3 regions of the Comamonas sp. A7-5 genome follow, and region 2 is predicted to be linked to each of the others. Evidence: predicted binding sites of a transcription regulator. Region 2 holds the regulator's gene; each other region holds the start of a gene.

Region 1 (5,972 bases), on a different contig from region 2:
CGCGTCTGGCAGGCCACGTTCTCGGTCGAAGGCGGGGCACGCGCCGGGGCCAACGGGGACGGCTTGATGCTCTCGCGCACACAGCCCCGACCCGAAGGCCGCCCCCGCGCCACGCTGTCCGAGATACAGAACCCCATCATCGAAGCCTATCTCGCGGCCCTGCCCGCAGGACGCGCACCGCGCATCCTGGCTTCGCGCACCCTGCTGGTTTCCGACCAGCGCGCCCAGGCACTGCAATGGGCCGAGGCTGGTCTGCGCCGCGCGGCCCAGCGTCATGCGGCCCTGGCTTCATCCGCGTCCACGCAATGGGCAACGCGCGTCGATCCGCAGGCGCCGCTGCAGCAGCTCATTGAAGCCTACGACGTGCATGTGGGAACACCCGAGGAGGTGATCGCCTCGCTGCGCGCCGACACGGCGCTGACGCAAGCCACCGACATCGTGTTCCAGGTTCACTCCATCGACCCGCCGCACCAGGCCATTCTGCGCTCCATCGAGCTGACGGCAGCCGTCGTGGCACCAGCTCTGGGCTGGCGCCGCAACGAGGCCCCCACCGGCGCTTCCCACCCCCTAGTCCGGACCGAACTGCTTCAAGCTGCATGACCATGAGCAACACCGCACAGACCCGCTTTCCCGAAGATGTAATCGACCATCTCGCCGATATCGCTGCCGGCAGCACGCTGGATCAGGTGCGCCGCCATCGCAGCGAGGCGCGCACCCAGGCCCAGCAGAGTTTTGCCGCCCTATTCACCCCCGCAGAGCTCATCTCAGGAACCGTCTCGCTGCGCGAGCGCCTGACGCTGGCCGCCTTCACGGCAGGCCTGCATGGCGAGCCCCGCAGCACGGCCTTCTACACACGCGCCCTGGCGGTCGAAGATGCCGATCTGGCCGGTGCCGTGAGCTCGGAAGTGGTGCGCGGGCGCGCTGCCAGCCTGCAGCCCGGCAGCGGTCCGCACGGCCCCTACGGGATCTATCCGGCCGGCCCCTTGAGCCGCGAGGACCAGAGCGGCCCCAGCTACGCCGTGGACCCGGCCCATGCGGCTTTGCTGGGCCCGCGCATGAGCGCCGCGCTGGCCCATGCCCATCTGCTGGCCTACCACCCACGCGATGCGAGTGCCCAGGCCTTGCTGGTGCTGCAGCAGGCCGGCTGGAGCGAGACCGATATCGTCATCCTGTCCCAGCTCGCCTCTTTTCTGTCCTTCCAGATCCGCCTCGTGGCGGGGCTGCGCGTGCTTGGCGCACGAGCAGCAGTCACCACGGCATCGTCCACCCTCGCCCTGCAAGCCCAGCCATGACCACCACGCACAACACCTCCCCCCAGGTCTTCACCCAGGAACAGCTCGACTGGCAACCATGGATAGCTCCGCTGCAGGAGAGCGAGCTGAGCGAGCGCCACCATGCGGGGCTGGTGGACGCGGCGCGCGCGCGTTCACCCTATTTCCGGCTGCTGGCGCGCGACCCCGACACGCTGGGAGCACGCACGCGCACCGACAAGGACATCTTCTACAACCCCGACGCCGGCCTGCCGCGCGCCGAGCGCGAACTGGCAGCAGCTGCAACCTCACGCACCAACGGCTGCATCTACTGCGCTTCGGTACATGCGCGCTTTGCCACGCATTTCTCGCACCGCGCCGCCGATGTGCAGCGCCTGCTCGATGAAGGTCCGGGCACCGACCTGGGCCCGCGCTGGAATGCCATCGTTGCCGCCGCCGTGGCCTTGACGCAGACGCCGCCCGCACTGGAGTCCAGTCATATCGATGCGCTGCGCGCCGCCGGTCTCGACGATGCAGCCATCTCCGATGCGCTTCACGGCACGGCCTTCTTCAACTGGGCCAACCGGCTCATGCTGTCGCTGGGCGAGCCCCTGCATACGGCCACCTGAGGCCGCAGGTCACCACAGTCCCAGCAGCTTCCACCAGGCAGCGCCGACGACAGCAAAGATCAGCAACTCCAGCACGCACATCGCGGCCCCCACGCGCCACCAGACACCCAGAGTCACATAGCCGCTGCCGAAGATGATGGGCGATGTTCCGGTCGCGTAGTGCGTCAGCGTCATCATGATGGCCGAACCGGCCGTCATCATCAGCATGAAGGGGACGACGTAGTCAGCCGGGATCAGCTGCGCGCCCACGGTCAGAAAGGCCAGCATCATGGCGCTGATATGGGCCGTGGTGCTGGCAAACAGATAGTGCGAGAAGACGAAGACGCCCACCAGAATGGCAGCCACGGGCAGCCAGTCCAGGCCACTGGCGACGATGGCGCTCTTCAAGCCCTCGGCAAACCAGGCGACCACACCGAGCTTGTTGAGCTGCTCGGCCAGCATGACCAGGGCACCGAACCAGATCAGGGTGTCCCAGGCGCTTTTCTCGGACAGCACATCATCCCAATCGATGGTCCCCGTGATGATCAGGGCGAACAAACCGAGAAAAGCCACCACGGTCGGGTCCAGCGTGAACGCCGGGCCGAACAGCATCTGCGGCACATTCGCCCATAGCAGCAGCATCACGCCGAAAGTGCCGAGCATCACGCGCTCCTTGCCTGACAGCGGGCCCATGCCTGCCATCTCGGCGCGCGCGTACTCCACGGCATTGGGCGTGGCCTTGAGTTCAGGTGGCGACAGCAGATAGATCGCCAGCGGCATCAACAGCAGACACAGCAGCCCTGGCAGCAGCATGTACAGAGCCCAACTTGTCCAGCTCAGGTGCAGGGACTGACCCGTGGCCTTGGCCACCAGGTCCACGACCAGAGGATTGGGCGCCGTCGCGGTCAGGAACATGGCCGAGGTGATCGGATTGGAATGGTAGTTGACCAGCGCCAGATAGGTCCCGACCTTGCCTTGCGTGCCCTTGGCAGGGTCCGATTCGAAGGCATTGGCGATGGACTTCATGATCGGATGCACGATGCCGCCGCCGCGTGCCGTGTTGCTGGGCGTGAACGGGGCCAGTACCAGCTCGCAGATCGCGAGTCCGTAACCTATGCCTATGGTGCGCTTGCCCATCAGCGCAATGAACAGCAATCCGATGCGGTTGCCGAGCCCCGTCTTCTTGAGACCGCGCGAGATCAGAACCGCCACCACGATCAGCCAGATCAGGGGATTCGCAAAGCTGCTCAGCGCATCCGTGATCGCACCTTTGGACGAACTGGAGGTCACCTGAGACAGCGACACGATGACAATCGCCATCAATGCCATCACGCCTATGGGCATGACCTTGAGGATGATCGCCACGATGGTCGTCAGAAAGATGGCCACCAGTTGCCAGGCCTTGCTGTCCAGTCCCGCAGGCACCGGCGTCAGCAGCAGACCGGTCAGCACCAGGGTGGAAATCAGTGCAGGCACGACCCGAAACGGAACGACCGATTTGAAGTAACGGAACATCGAGACGATCTTCTCGAACATAGAAGTCCTTTTCTTTACCTGCAGCGCATCGAGACACCATACCTCAGCCCAGCAAAAGCCAGGAGTCCCCGACGGACATTGGCGCTCAGGTCACAGACTGGCATCATGATGCAGTGCCACATGGCTTCGACTCCAGGCCGACTTTTACGTTACCAAAGTTTGATCAACGGCAAGACTTGCAGAAGCAAAACCGATGGCAAGACCTCGTACATGCCAGTATTCAAGCATTGGGCACATGCCCATGGATTCAGCAGGAGAGACACTCTAAATGCCAGCGAACCGATTCCTGCCCGATGAATGGGAAAGCCGCCTTGAAGAAATAGATCTAGCGATACTGCATCAGGCTGCTATCTGCAAGATCCGGCTGCTCGACCCCGGTGCCGTCGAACGCGTGCTGGCCAACGATGCCGGCATCTGCGGTGCCGAACATGAGACGGCATTCAGGACCTTGCGCGGCCTGCTCTATCTGCACTACACCGAGGTACTGCATATCAGCGAGGTGCTGAGCCCGGAAATCGCCCAGGTGATCGCCAGCCGGGTGCGCGAGCATTTGAGCCGGCGCTCGGGCACAGCGCCGGGAGGGATGACGGGCTGATACCAGCGCTGCCGCCCTTCAATGGAAAATGGACAAAAAAAAAAGGTCACGACATTGTCGTGACCTTTTCAATTTGGTTGCGCGAGAAGGATTTGAACCTCCGACCTTTGGGTTATGAGCCCAACGAGCTACCAGACTGCTCCATCGCGCGGTATTTCCAAATTATAGCAGGCTTTGCAGCCTGCTCGGGCTTATTCAGCTGCAGCAGCGGCTTCTTCAGCGCGCTCAACCAGTTCCACATAGGCCATGGGAGCGTTGTCGCCCACGCGGAAGCCCATCTTCAGGATACGTGTGTAGCCGCCGGGACGCTGAGCGTTGCGGGGACCCAGCACGTTGAACAGCTTGGTCACGCTGTCGCGGTCGCGCAGACGGTCAAAAGCCAGACGGCGGTTAGCCACGGTATCAACCTTGGCCAGAGTGATCATGGGCTCGATGACGCGACGCAGTTCCTTGGCCTTGGGGACCGTGGTCTTGATTGCTTCGTGCTCGATCAACGAGTTCATCATGTTCTGCAGCATTGCCTTGCGGTGTGCAGAAGTGCGGTTCAGTTTGCGGAGGCCGTTGCCGTGACGCATGGTGCTTTTCCTTTGCTCCCCGTTTTTATCCGGAGATCTTTTCTAAATTAAATCAGGCAGCCGTATCAGGTACTGCCCGAGGCACTTGGACTTTGCCGGATCAACTCCAGCAAAGTTTTCTATTCTAGCAATTAACGCTTTTCCAGGCCAGCGGGTGGCCAGTTTTCAAGCTTCATGCCCAGAGTCAGACCGCGGGAAGCCAGAACTTCCTTGATCTCGTTGAGCGACTTGCGACCCAGGTTGGGAGTCTTGAGCAGCTCGTTTTCGGTACGCTGGATGAGGTCACCGATGTAGTAGATGTTCTCTGCCTTGAGGCAGTTGGCAGAACGCACGGTGAGCTCGAGCTCGTCCACAGGACGCAGCAGGATGGGATCGAACGACGTGGCAGCGCCGCGGCCACCGGCAGGAGCGTCGAACACGCTGGCGATATCGCCACCGTCGAGCTGGGCAAACACTGCCAGCTGCTCCACCAGGATCTTGGCGGATGCACGCACTGCGTCTTCAGCGGTGATGGCACCGTTGGTTTCGATTTCCAGAACCAGCTTGTCCAGATCGGTACGCTGTTCCACACGTGCGGATTCGACAGCGTAGCTCACGCGCTTGACGGGCGAGAACGAAGCGTCGAGCACGATACGGCCGATCGACTTGGTCGATTCGTCACCGTAGCGGCGCACGTTGCCGGGCACATAGCCGCGGCCCTTTTCCACCTTGATCTGCATGTCCAGCTTGCCGCCTTGCGACAGATGGGCGATCACATGATCAGGGTTGACGATTTCTACGTCGTGGGGGGTCTGAATGTCACGGGCAGTGACAACACCTTCGCCATCCTTGCGCAGGCTCAGGGTGACTTCGTCACGATTGTGCAGCTTGAACACCACACCCTTGAGGTTCAGCAGGATGTTGGTCACATCTTCCTGGACACCGTCGATGGAGGAGTACTCATGCAGCACCCCAGCAATCGTCACTTCCGTCGCTGCGTAACCCACCATGGAGGAGAGCAGAACACGGCGCAGGGCATTGCCCAGCGTATGACCGTAGCCACGCTCAAACGGCTCCAGAACAACCTTGGCACGGTTGTGACCAAGTTGCTCGACATTGATTGTCTTGGGCTTCAGCAAATTCGTTTGCATGCAGACTTCCTCTCAATACCCTCGGCTCGTTACACCGGTAAGGCTGGTGAAGCACCCACGGCGCGATGCCTCGCGCCGTGGGGACGGTTTACAGAAATGTCGCTGCTAAAGATTAACGCGAGTACAACTCAACGATCAGGGATTCGTTGATGTCAGCTGCGAATTCATCGCGGTCAGGAGACTTCTTGAAAGTACCTTCTGCCTTGTCAGCAGACACTTCAACCCATGCGGGGAAGCCCACTTGAGCAGCCAGTTGCAGAGCCTCGACCACGCGAGCT
Region 2 (5,972 bases):
CACAGCTCCGCAAAACGGTGATTGAATGCCCGAATGCCGCCGCGCAGATCACAGACCAGCATGCCATCTGCAGCGGACTCAAGCGTCGCCCGCAACTCTGCAAGCAGCATGTCCAGTTCGCTCTCGTGCCGCAACTGCTCGCTGCGGTCGAGCATGGTGAGCATCAACCAGCGTGGATTCAGGGCGATGGAGCCCACCCCCATCTCCACAGCTGTCAATGAACCATTGGCTGTACAGATTTCCGTGAGAAATTTCGCCCCGCCCACCCAGTTTGAGGCATCCTGCCAGAACGCCTTTTGCACCAGGGAGGCGCACAGCACATCGACATACTGCTCCTGCGCCTGCTCGGGCGTGTAGCCCGTGAGCTGCATACTGGCTGCATTGGCATGCACGACACGCAATGTCTGCGCATCCAGCAGCCAGACCGCCTCCTGCAAACCATCGAGCATGGAGGCAAGCAGAGGGTCAATCAGAAAACTCTGCTGCAAAGTCACGCGAGGTCTTTCTCGGCAGCAGGTGCTGCAGAACTGTCAAAAAAGTAGCAAAGACGCCTTTGCGGCTGTAAAGCTTCTAACGCATTTCGAGAAAGCTGATTTCGCGTCAAGCCCCGGCGAATACCCAAACCCACATATTCAAGCAAATCTACGAACCGCAGCTTCTGCGGCGCCTGCATGTCATAGGTCAGCACCTTCGGCTTGAGCGACTGGCTGGTGTTGACAGACACCACCACGCCCATCCGCCCATCGCTTAGTTCCACCAAAGAGCCCGGTGGATAGACCCCCAAGGTCTGCACGAATGCCTTGAGCACATCGGGCGCATATCGCTGGCGATACTGTCCGTACAGTGCAGCCATGGCTTCATGAGGCGTCATTTCGTTGCCTTGCAGTGGCAGATTGCACAAGCGCTCAAAATTATTGACCAGCGCCAGGATCTGTCCGGCAATGTCCATATCTTCGGCCAGCAAGCCAAGTGGAAAGCCTGACCCATCGGCCCATTCATGATGCTGGGCGATGGCCGTCGTGACGGAAGGAGGATAGCCCATGGATAGAGCCAATGCCACCGACTCTCCGACATGACGCGCATACACGGTCTCTCGCAGAGGCGTGCGGCCCGTGCCCTGATTCAGTGCATTGGCCGATGCGGAAATCTCAAGCCCCGGCTTGCCGATGTCATGCAATAGGGCCGCCGTGCCCAGATCCTTCAATACGTCATCGCACAGGCCCAGCGTCTTACCCAGCAACAGGCTCAGCACGGAGACATTGACACCATGTACGCCAAAGGTGGCGCCCCCCGTATCCGCGAGCAGATGCAAACTCAGATCACGAGCCTGCGCCAGTTTGACGACTTGCTGTGCAACCAGCATATCCGTCGTTGTCCGCGCCTTCTCGGGGTTGACAGGCAACAAGGCCTGCACGTCATCAAATACGGAAACCGCGCCCAGAAACCTGGACTGCACGCCCAAAATACTGTTACGCCAGGCATGCGCATCGTTCTCGGGGGGGGCAGGAGCGGGTTGAGGGTCTGCTGTCGGAGGCGCTGCCGCTTCCTCCAGATCGCTTCTCGATAGATCGACCTGAACTGCCTTGAGCTTCAGGGTCCTGAGTGTCTGCAACTGCTCGTCATTGACAATCTTGAAGCTGCTGACGGGAAACGGATGGCGCAACCAGCCGGTCTCCAGATGGACATACATGCCGATACGCAGTTGTCCGATATCAATAGCAACGAAACGATTCACTTTGGGCGCTACACACAAGATGAGACATTATTCCGCAGTTCCATGACTGCTCAAGCATGACTAGGGTCTGTTGGGATGCAAACAGCGTCAACAACCCCCTCTTGTGTGACTTATCGGCACCAAAGACTGGGTTTGTAGACCAGGTCCATCCACAAAGCCCAACTCGCAACGCCAATCAGCATCAGACCTGCAACTCTGGTGCCCCACCTGGCCCGCAATGCATTGACATGCGACTGCCCCAGTTGCCACAGCCAGGGCCCCGCCAGCAACCACAGTGCACCACCAACGGCAAAGGCAGCCATAGACAAAGCACCTTGCCAGGCGCCGCCACTCAAGGCCGCCACCAACACCGCCGAATACAGCAAACCACAAGGCATCAGTGCCCAGGCAAAGCCCGCTGCCAGACTGCCGCCCGGCGCGGTGACCCAGGGCTGAACCCTGGCCCAGACGGAACGCCCCGCCCTCTCCAGCCAGGCTGGCTGCCGCGCCTGCACCACCATGGCCAACCCCCAGGCCATGACCGCCACATGCATCAGCGTCCAAAGTCTCTGCAATGCCGTTGTCTGACTGGTCAGCCAGGCCAGACTTTCCATGGCCACGGCCGCGATCCCGCCCAGCAGGGCATAGGCAGCGATGCGCCCCAGATGAAACAGGCTGGTACGCAGCCATTGGCGTTTTTGCAGGCCGAGCACGACAACTGGCTGCCCGCCGCCGACAGGCTTCGCTGCTGTGACCACACTGCAGGGGGCAGCGCACATCACAAGACAATGGGGCCCACCCACGAGCCCCATGATCAAAGCAGTCCAGACCAGCGAAAACAACATGCGCTAGATGATGCGCGAAAAGCGGGCGCGGTTCCGGTCAGCCTGCAAATATCGGTCAAACAGCATGGCTACTCCGCGCACAAAAAACCAGCCCAGGCCAGTGACCTTGAAGCCCTCGACGGACAGCTCGACCAAGCCATTGCGCTGCATCTCTGCCAGCGCATCCAGCTCCGCAGCGAAGTACTCGCGGAAATTGATAAGCCAGGCCTGCTCCATGGGCTCATACAGGACGGAGCCCTGGCACATGATGGACATGATGACGGCTCTGCGCACCAGATCGTCACGCGAAAGCGCCAGTCCGCGCTGCACGGGCAGCATGCCTCCATCGACGGCATCGTAGTACTCTTCAAGAGTCTTGACGTTCTGGCTGTAGGTCGCACCCACCTTGCCGATAGCCGATACGCCCAGTGCAATCAGATCGCAATCAGGCTGGGTGCTGTAGCCCTGAAAGTTGCGATGCAGGCGCCCCTGGCGCTTGGCAATGGCCAGAGAGTCGTCAGGCAGCGCAAAGTGGTCCATGCCTACATAGACATAGCCGCCATCCATGAATGCATCAATTGCGCCGGAGAGCATGTTCAGCTTGTCCTGCCCCACAGGCAGGTCTGCCGATTCGATGCGCCTTTGCGGCTTGAAGCGCTCGGGCAGATGCGCATAGGCATACAGTGCAATGCGATCGGGGCGCAGCTCATTGACCTGTGCCAGCGTGCGCGCAAAAGACTCGGGCGTCTGTCTGGGCAGCCCGTAGATCAGGTCCACATTGATGGAGACAAAGCCCAGGCGGCGTGCCTCGGCCACCAACGAAAAGACTTGCTCGGCGGGCTGCTCGCGATGCACCGCTTTCTGCACCGCGGGATCAAAGTCCTGCACGCCAAAGCTCAGGCGATTGAACCCCATGTCCTTGAGAGCTCTCAGCCGCTCGTTGCTGACGGTGCGCGGATCGACCTCGATGGAGTACTCGCCCGCGGGATCCAGCTTGAAATGTTCACGCATCAAAACCATCAGCTGCTGCAACTCGGCATCGCTGAAAAAGGTCGGTGTGCCTCCGCCCAGATGCAGCTGGCTTACGAGCTGACCTTTGCCGCAATGCTCGGTATGCATGGCCAGCTCGCGGCTCAGGTAGTCCAGATACTCGGCAGCCTTCTCGTGATGCTTGGTCACGATCTTGTTGCAGGCGCAGTAATAGCAAAGCGACTCACAGAACGGCACATGCACATAAACGGACAGGGGCAAAGCACGCGAGCCAGAATGCGTCTTGCGCTGCTTGAGTGCCAGTATGTAGTCGTCTGCACCAAAAGCCTCAACAAAACGGTCGGCTGTTGGGAACGATGTGTAGCGTGGGCCGGGGATATCAAAGCGGCTCAGCAACTCAGGCGTGACTGCGGTCATAACTGGGAGTTAGGGTGCGCCCACACTCTGTATAGAGCAGATTTCAATGGAAATCAGATCCTGAAAATCATGCCCAAAATAGGCAAAAGCGCATGTTTTTGAACGAATACAGGCAATGTGCCCCAAGGCAATCACCCTGTCCTTGATGAAAATCAAGAGACCTCAAGGCAAGTGCTGCGACAATTTGATCCATCTCATCTTCAACCACGAGGTCAATGACCAGCGCGACTCTCCACTCTGTGTCTGTCTGCGCCGTTGCAAAAAGCCCATGAATCTTCAGACCATCAAAGCATCCTGCTCCAACTGCAATCTGCGTGAACTGTGCATGCCCATGGGCCTGGACGATGAACAAATGGAGCGCATTGACGAGATTGTGGCCACGCGCCGCAAGGTCAAGCGCGGCGGGCTGCTGTTTCGCAATGGCGAAGAGTTCACCTCTCTGTATGCCATTCGAACCGGCTTCTTCAAGACCAGCGTGGCCACCGAAGACGGACGCGATCAGGTCACAGGCTTTCAGATGGCTGGCGAAATCATTGGTCTGGACGGCATCGTCAACGACCACCACACTTGTGATGCCGTGGCCCTGGAAGATGCCGAGGTCTGTGTCATGCCGTTTGACAAACTGGAGCAGCTCTCGCGCGAGGTCACGGCCCTGCAAAACCATGTGCACAAGGTCATGAGCCGCGAAATCGTGCGTGAGCATGGCGTGATGCTGCTGCTGGGCAGCATGCGTGCCGAAGAGCGCCTGGCGGCCTTTGTGTTGAACCTGGTCCAGCGCCTGTCGGCACGCGGCTTTTCCAAGTCGGAACTGGTGCTGCGCATGACGCGCGAAGAAATCGGCAGTTACCTGGGCCTCAAGCTCGAGACCGTGAGCCGCACCTTCTCCAAATTTGCAGAGGAAGGCATCGTGGAAGTCAAGCAGCGCCACCTGCGCATCCTGGATACCGAGGCGCTCAAACGCATCGTCAACAGCCAGCAATGCCAGAGCTGAACCGATTCGACAGACACTCTCAAGACAAAGCCCGCGGACAGCGGGCTTTTTTATCTGTGCGAATTAATCGGGCAGAGGCTCGGAAACGATGCCGCCATTGAGATCGCTGACGGAGCGCCCCAGCATCACCGTCATCGCACCTCCAATCAGCGTCACGACCCAGAAGGCAAAAAAAGCGACCGTATAGATGGCCTGGCGCGACCAGTCCAGTGGGGAGCCCAGCCAGTGCACATCCAGCGGGTCCACAAAGGCAAAAACCACCATCTCCATGATTGCCGCCGCCAGAAAGGCCGGCCAGACAATCCACATCCAGCGTCGAGCATCCATCCTGATTCTCCTTGGGCTGTGGGCTTGATCATATTTTGCACAACAGTGGTGACCGTTCATGCAGGACTGCGGGCATGCACCGTGGCGGGAAACCCTGAATTACTCTCTTTTCAGTAGCACCCTTCTCAATCCGAATATCAAAAAACCATTTACTTCTACATCAACGTTAGACGGTGCATGCGCAACACGCTCTGATTTTGATATCGGCAACAAAAAAGGCCGCAAAAGCGACCTTGGCGAAGCAAGCGCCGGAGCGCTCAGCGATCCAGCGGATGATCCTTGGCTGGCGTGGCCGCATGATTGCGGCCGGTGACTGCTGGGGCCAGGCTTTTTTCACTTTCGCTCAGGCGCTGGTTGATTTCCATGCCATGGCGGTAGTAGTCGGGGTCAATCACGGGATCGGGCCTGCTCAGTGCGATGTATGCGGTGACAAAGCCGGCAATCACCACGATCACCGGGCCGGCGATGATGAGCCAGACATGGGCAAACTTCCACCAGGGCTTGCCGTCCTCGGGGTGGATGATCTTGGCCGTTTGCGAGACCTTGGCTTGTGCTGCCGACATGATGAAACCTCTTTCCAAAATTCTGACCACCCAGGCACGCATGGCAGGGTGGCATAAATTGTTGCCGATTGGCGGTGCCCTTGTCCGGCCTCCGTGATGGCTCACGAAGACCGGCAAGACCTGGCATTAACGCGGCACCAGGAACA
Region 3 (5,972 bases), 140 kb from region 2:
CCGAGCGGTTGGTGTAGTGGATCGTGCTCTTGAGTTCTGCAAACACGTTGTCCCGCATCTCGTGACAACCCGTGCAGAATTTCTCAGTATTGGTCAGCTCCATGGCGGTATTGAACGCGCCCCAGAAGAGGATGCCGCCGATGAAACCGCCGATGGTCAGAAAGCCCAGGCTGAAATGTACGCTGGGGCGGCGGATCACCGCCCAGTAGCGCTTGAGAAGTGTCAACATAGATGAGCCTCGTGCGCCGCAGCGTCAGTTTTTCTTGGATGTCTTGCCCGACTGGGACTGCAGGGCCTTCAGGATCACGGTATCCACATCTTCGAAGGTGTTGCTGACCAGAGGGCGGACGGCATCCTGAGCCACATGGCATTGCTGGCAGAAGTAGCGTCGCGTGGACACCTGCCCCAACATGCGCCCGTCGCGGTCCATATAGTGCGTGACCGATACCGGCACTGCCTGCGAGATCTCGGCCTTGGTTCGCGAATGGCAGTCCATGCATTTGTTGAAGTTCTTGTCCACCTGGTAGCCGTCCACGCGATGAGGGATCGTGGGCGGTTGCCAGGTGTAGTTGCGCGTGCGGCGCACGTCATCATTGACGGCATTGCCAAGCACTGGCGGCTTGGTTGCCTGCATGATGGGCGTGGGGCCACGCGCCGAGTCATAGAAGGTCTCCGCGATGGCGGCTGGCGTCCAGGCCATACCTATATTGAGCATGAGCAGCATGCCCACAAGCCGGACGAGTTTGCGGAAGAAGTTCATGGTCAACCTCTCTTTCGTCAAACCTTGGTGATCTTCACAGCGCACTTCTTGAAGTCCGTCTGCAACGAAATCGGGTCGGTAGCATCCAGCGTCACCTTGTTGATCAGCTGGCTGGCGTCGAACCAGGGGACATAGACCAATCCGCGCGGAGGCTTGTTGCGGCCGCGCGTCTCGACGCGCGTGCGCATGGAGCCGCGCCGCGAGGACAGCTCAACTTCGCTGCCGCGGCGCACGCCCAGTGCCTTGGCATCGTCAGGGTGCATGTAGCACAGTGCGTTAGGCACGGCACGATGCAGTTCGGGTACGCGCCGGGTCATGGATCCCGAGTGCCAGTGTTCAAGCACTCGGCCCGTGGAAAGCCAGAACGGGTAATCCTTGTCCGGAGCCTCCGCCGGTGGTTCGTACGGCAAGGCAAAGATGTTGGCCTTGCCGTCGATATTTCCGTAGAACTGGTAGCCCGTACCAGCTTTCACATAGGGGTCCGAGCCTTCGCGGTAACGCCAGAGCGTTTCCTTGCCGTTGACCACGGGCCAGCGCATGCCGCGCACCTTGTGGTACTGGTCAAACGGTGCCAGATCGTGGCCATGGCCACGGCCGAACGAGGCGTACTCCTCGAACAGACCTTTTTGCGGATAGAAGCCAAAGGCCTTGGCTTCCTCGTTTTCATAGGCAGGGTCCATGTCGGCCAAGGGGAACTTGTCCACGTTGCCGTTGCGGTACAGCACCTCGAACAGGGTCTTGCCGCGCAGCTGGGGCTTCTTGGCCAGCAGTTCCTCGGGCCAGACTTCCTCGACCTTGAAACGCTTGGAAAACTCCATCAATTGCCACAGGTCGGAGCGCGCCTCACCAGGAGCCTTGACCAGCTGGTGCCAAAAGTGGGTGCGGCGCTCTGCATTGCCGTAGGCGCCTTCCTTTTCAACCCACATGGCCGACGGCAAGATCAGATCGGCGGCTACGGCTGTGACTGTGGGATAGACATCGGAGACCACCACGAAATTGTCAGGATTGCGGTAACCCGGGTAGCCTTCCTGCGCCAGGTTGGCGCCGGCCTGTATGTTGTTGTTGACCATCACCCAGTAGGCGTTGAGCCTGCCGTCCTTGAGTGCACGGTTTTGCTCTACGGCATGGTAGCCGGGCTTGGGTGGAATCGTGCCTTCGGGCAGCTTCCAGATGGCTTCAGCAGTCTTGCGATGCTCTGGGTTCGTCACCACCATGTCCGCAGGCAGGCGGTGCGAGAAAGTGCCCACCTCACGCGCCGTTCCGCAGGCAGAAGGCTGACCCGTCAGTGAGAACGGGCTGTTGCCGGGTGTGGCGATCTTGCCAAGCAGCAAGTGGATGTTGTAGACCATGTTGTTGGCCCAGACACCGCGGGTGTGCTGGTTGAAACCCATGGTCCAGAACGACACCACCTTGCTATTGGGGTCTGCATAGAGCTCGGCAAGAGCCTTGAGACGGTTGGCCGGTACACCCGTGAGCTTGGTTGTGTACTCGAGCGTATAGGTGGATACGAACTTGGCGTATTCCTCGTAGTCTATGGACTTGGCACCGTTGGGATCCTTGGCATTCTTGGCCGCCTTCTGCAAGGGGTGCTCGGGACGCAGCCCGTAGCCGATATCGGTGTTGCCGAGCTTGAAATTGCAGTGCTTGGAGACAAAGTCCTTGTTGACTCTGCCCGTGGTGATGATGTGGTTGGCGATGTAGTTGAGTATGGCCAGATCGGTTTGAGGCTTGAAGGTCAGAGACATGTCCGCCAACTCATACGAGCGGTGCTCGAAAGTGGACAGCACAGCAACCTTCACGCCCGGTGTGGACAGGCGCCTGTCAGTCACGCGCGTCCACAGCACCGGATGCATTTCAGCCATGTTCGAGCCCCAGAGCACAAAGGCAGTCGCGGCTTCGATGTCGTCATAGCAACCCATGGGCTCGTCCATGCCAAAGGTGCGCATGAAGCCGGCAACTGCCGAGGCCATGCAGTGCCGTGCATTGGGATCAATGTTGTTGGTGCGAAAGCCCGCCTTGAACAGCTTGGAGGCGGCATAGCCCTCCCATACCGTCCACTGGCCGGAGCCGAACATGCCCACCGCGTCGGCCCCCTTGGCCTTGAGCGTCTTTTTGAACTGCTCTGCCATGACGTCGAAGGCCGTATCCCAGGAAACCTGCTGGAACTCGCCATCCTTGGCATAGCGACCATTCTTCATGCGCAGCAACGGCTTTGTCAGACGATCACCGCCATACATGATCTTGGACAGGAAGTAACCCTTGACGCAGTTCAGTCCCCGGTTGACCTCGGCCTCAGGGTCACCCTGAGTGGCCACTACGCGGTTGTCCTTGACGGCCACCATGACGCCGCAACCTGTACCGCAAAAGCGGCATGGCGCCTTGGACCACTTCAGGTCGGCAGCCATTGCTCCTGCATCCTGGGACAGAACTTCGATGGGGATGCCTGCAACGGCCCCTGCGGCTGCGGCCGCAGATTGACGGACAAAATCACGCCTAGTGCTAGTCATGTGTTACCTCTTGGTTTAGCGACTGCCAGTTCTCAACATGCTGATAAACCAGGGATGCGTTGATTACGCCATCAAGCAGCTCAATCTGAGACACGCAATCAAGTATTTCTCTTGCATGGGGCGCTTCCAAGGTCACGACCAACTTGCCGGCCGGATGACTTCCATGTATTTGGGCGCCTTTGATCGTGACGATGCCAGCAGCTACTTGTGCCAATGCCTGGGGAAGCACATGCACAACCAGACTGGTGATATGCAAGTCGGTATGAGTTTCAATGGGCTCAGATTCTTCATGCATGTGGAGGGCCACCGATGATCATCTGATAAAACCAGATCGCAAAGCCGTAAGACGCAATCAGTACAACGGCCAATATAGGCGCCATAACAACTGCGAGAAATGCGAAGCTGCGCAACTCCTCGGTATGAGTCGATTCAGGCTGAGGTTCTGTCATTAGCAATCCCCCTTGGCTTGGATGCCTGAGCATCCATGATTTGGCGATAGAGATCCGATAACGAACTTTGCCACGAGATTACCTACAAAATTGACTTGCAACAAGGTTCTTCTCGATTCGTTGCTTTGCATCAATTCCTTCATCAAGATTTCATTGAATCAATTGACATTCAAGTAAATGTCTCAGGAGTTGACTAAATAGCCGGCGGAATCAAGCGCGGCTTGGATCAGGCATCTGCAAACTGAATTCGCACCTTAATCATCGCACTGATCCGTTGAAGTTGGGACGTGAAATCTGGCCTGAAACCGATAGCCACCGCCTGCTGCTTGCTTGAAAACCTTGAAACCGTCACTGGATCACCTGACCGCCATAGAGAGGTAATCGAGGTATCGTGCGGCCGTAATCAATGATGGCAATCAGCGGGAGAAAACCAAGCCTGCACAAGAGAGTGCTGCAGATCGTGGATTTAGTGGCTCAATAAAGCGCAGGACCTCGCGGCATTCAAGACGCGCTCCTCTCGGCCAGACAGGAAGCGATAACGAGGCTCATGCGAACTCAACCTGGATTTGTGCAAGCTCAAGGCATCACCGTGCCGAGCACGATGAGCGTCGAACCAAAAAAAGCGCTCCACAAAGCGCTTTATAGGAGCAAAAGGATCTAGGAGCAGAGCTTCGCTCCTGCTCGTCCGTCAGCCTGCATTGGACTGCCCCTAGGCATGTCTACCTTCTAAGGGAAAGTCCAATTACAGTCTTAATGTCGCTTATAAGTTGCTCGTAATAGGTCGCGATGTGATGCGACAACCGCTGCTCAGAGGCTCAATCATTTCCAGCAGCCGCTTGTAGCCCGTGCGCTGCACCCGCCACTGACCGGCGACCCTGGTATAGAGGTCCTCGTACAGCGCACTGCCGGTAAGTATGGTCTGCTCATCCAGATTGATGAACAGATCATTGAGGTACCAGATGCCGGTGGCCGTGTCACCGTCGACCTTGATTTCCGGTGTATGCCCGTTGTGCATGCCAAAGCGCCGATGGGTGAAGGCATTGCGGTAGAAGTTCATGGCCTCATCGATGCCATTGATCTCATACTGGTAAGTCGGGCTGTCGAAGCGAATATGGACATCATCGGCCAGCACGGTTTTCAGAAGCTCCAGATTGCAGGTATCGATGCCGCGAAAGTAGCGTGCCTTGAGCTGTTTGATTTCTTCAATATCCAGAAGAGTTTGCATGCTGTTCTCCGCTGGAATTTAGTGAGGCAGGTAATGGCCGCCACTGACGTCCAGTTGGGCGCCGGTCACAACGCGCGCATAGTCGCTGGCCAGATACAGCGCGGCAGAGGCGCAATCGGCATCGTCGGGAATCTCGTTGCGCAAGGGAATCTGCTGGGCAATCACATCGACCAGAGATTCCATGGGTACGCCCTGGCGCTTGGCTTCCGCCTGGAAATAACCTTTGACCGGTGCGCCCCACATCCAGCCGTTGTAGGTGCTGTTGACGCGGATGCCGAAGGGCCCCAGGTCTTCTGCCAGATATTGCACAGCGGTCTTGAGCGCGCCTTTGGATACTGCGTAACCGGCTTCGAGCTGATTGGGGCGGCGCGTTGCCATGGTGTTGATCATCACAATGCTGCCGTCTTTTTGCTTTTTCATCTGCGGCACCACGGCCTGGGTCATGTTCATGGAGCCGTAGAGATTGACTTCCATGACCTTGCGCCAGTCATCCATGGAGGAGTTGCTCGAAGAGCCCCAGGTCCCGTGGGCATAGGCCGAGTTGATCAGCGCATCGATGCGGCCGAACCTGGCAACGGTCAGCTCTGCAAGCCGCTGGCATTGCTCGGGCTGCGAGATATCGGTGGACACTTTGAGCGTCTCGCAGGAGTGGCCGGCATCGCGAATCGCTTGCTCTGCCTCATCGAGCATGGACTGTGTGCGGGCTGCCAGCACCACGGCCTTGGCCTGATATTCCGCCGCGCGCAGGGCGAGCTTGATGCCCATGCCGGGGCCGATGCCAGAGATGATGATGACTTTGTCTTTCAGAAGCATATGGGTCTCCTTGGATATATAGCCTGGGGTTTTCTCAGAATGCAGCCCGGGTGCGGGCAAAGTGCAGCTCTTCTGCGCGGTGCTTGACATCCTCGGCGACCTGGTCAAAGGCGATCTTTACCCAGGCGCCATGCTCGCGCATGATGGTGTCGGCATTCAGTCCCAGGAACTGGTCGGTGGTGAAGTAGGTGCAGCGGTTGGCGTCAATCGCCTCTATG

What was found. Region 2 encodes FNR, which switches genes on or off when oxygen is low (the NO sensors DNR and NnrR bind a similar motif). Its sites were predicted from a motif close to TTGATNNNNATCAA; they were not measured.
Region 1: the regulator FNR is predicted to act here: its motif matches at 3,554-3,567, upstream of AAIL67_RS11865 (DASS family sodium-coupled anion symporter).
Region 3: the regulator FNR is predicted to act here: its motif matches at 3,837-3,850, upstream of napE (periplasmic nitrate reductase, NapE protein).

What each region holds. Positions count from the first base shown of each region.
Region 1 is NZ_JBCPWO010000005.1:335,375-341,346, forward strand. Features, by position in the region: gene AAIL67_RS11850 (putative FMN-dependent luciferase-like monooxygenase) at 1-600, shown strand, start outside; gene AAIL67_RS11855 (CMD domain protein) at 597-1,292, shown strand; gene AAIL67_RS11860 (alkylhydroperoxidase domain protein) at 1,289-1,879, shown strand; gene AAIL67_RS11865 (DASS family sodium-coupled anion symporter) at 1,889-3,394, opposite strand; gene AAIL67_RS11870 (hypothetical protein) at 3,663-3,989, shown strand; tRNA gene AAIL67_RS11875 (tRNA-Met) at 4,064-4,140, opposite strand; gene rplQ (50S ribosomal protein L17) at 4,181-4,564, opposite strand; gene rpoA (DNA-directed RNA polymerase subunit alpha) at 4,696-5,694, opposite strand; gene rpsD (30S ribosomal protein S4) at 5,807-5,972, opposite strand, start outside.
Region 2 is NZ_JBCPWO010000001.1:431,790-437,761, forward strand. Features, by position in the region: gene AAIL67_RS01945 (EAL domain-containing protein) at 1-494, opposite strand, end outside; gene AAIL67_RS01950 (HD-GYP domain-containing protein) at 491-1,735, opposite strand; gene AAIL67_RS01955 (sulfite exporter TauE/SafE family protein) at 1,846-2,559, opposite strand; gene hemN (oxygen-independent coproporphyrinogen III oxidase) at 2,563-3,945, opposite strand; gene fnr (fumarate/nitrate reduction transcriptional regulator Fnr) at 4,214-4,936, shown strand; gene AAIL67_RS01970 (hypothetical protein) at 5,000-5,263, opposite strand; gene AAIL67_RS01975 (FixH family protein) at 5,521-5,826, opposite strand; gene ccoG (cytochrome c oxidase accessory protein CcoG) at 5,953-5,972, opposite strand, start outside.
Region 3 is NZ_JBCPWO010000001.1:288,014-293,985, reverse strand. Features, by position in the region: gene AAIL67_RS01275 (cytochrome c3 family protein) at 1-229, opposite strand, end outside; gene AAIL67_RS01270 (nitrate reductase cytochrome c-type subunit) at 254-760, opposite strand; gene napA (periplasmic nitrate reductase subunit alpha) at 778-3,267, opposite strand; gene AAIL67_RS01260 (chaperone NapD) at 3,260-3,562, opposite strand; gene napE (periplasmic nitrate reductase, NapE protein) at 3,555-3,716, opposite strand; gene AAIL67_RS01250 (nuclear transport factor 2 family protein) at 4,477-4,941, opposite strand; gene AAIL67_RS01245 (SDR family oxidoreductase) at 4,960-5,754, opposite strand; gene AAIL67_RS01240 (SRPBCC domain-containing protein) at 5,789-5,972, opposite strand, start outside.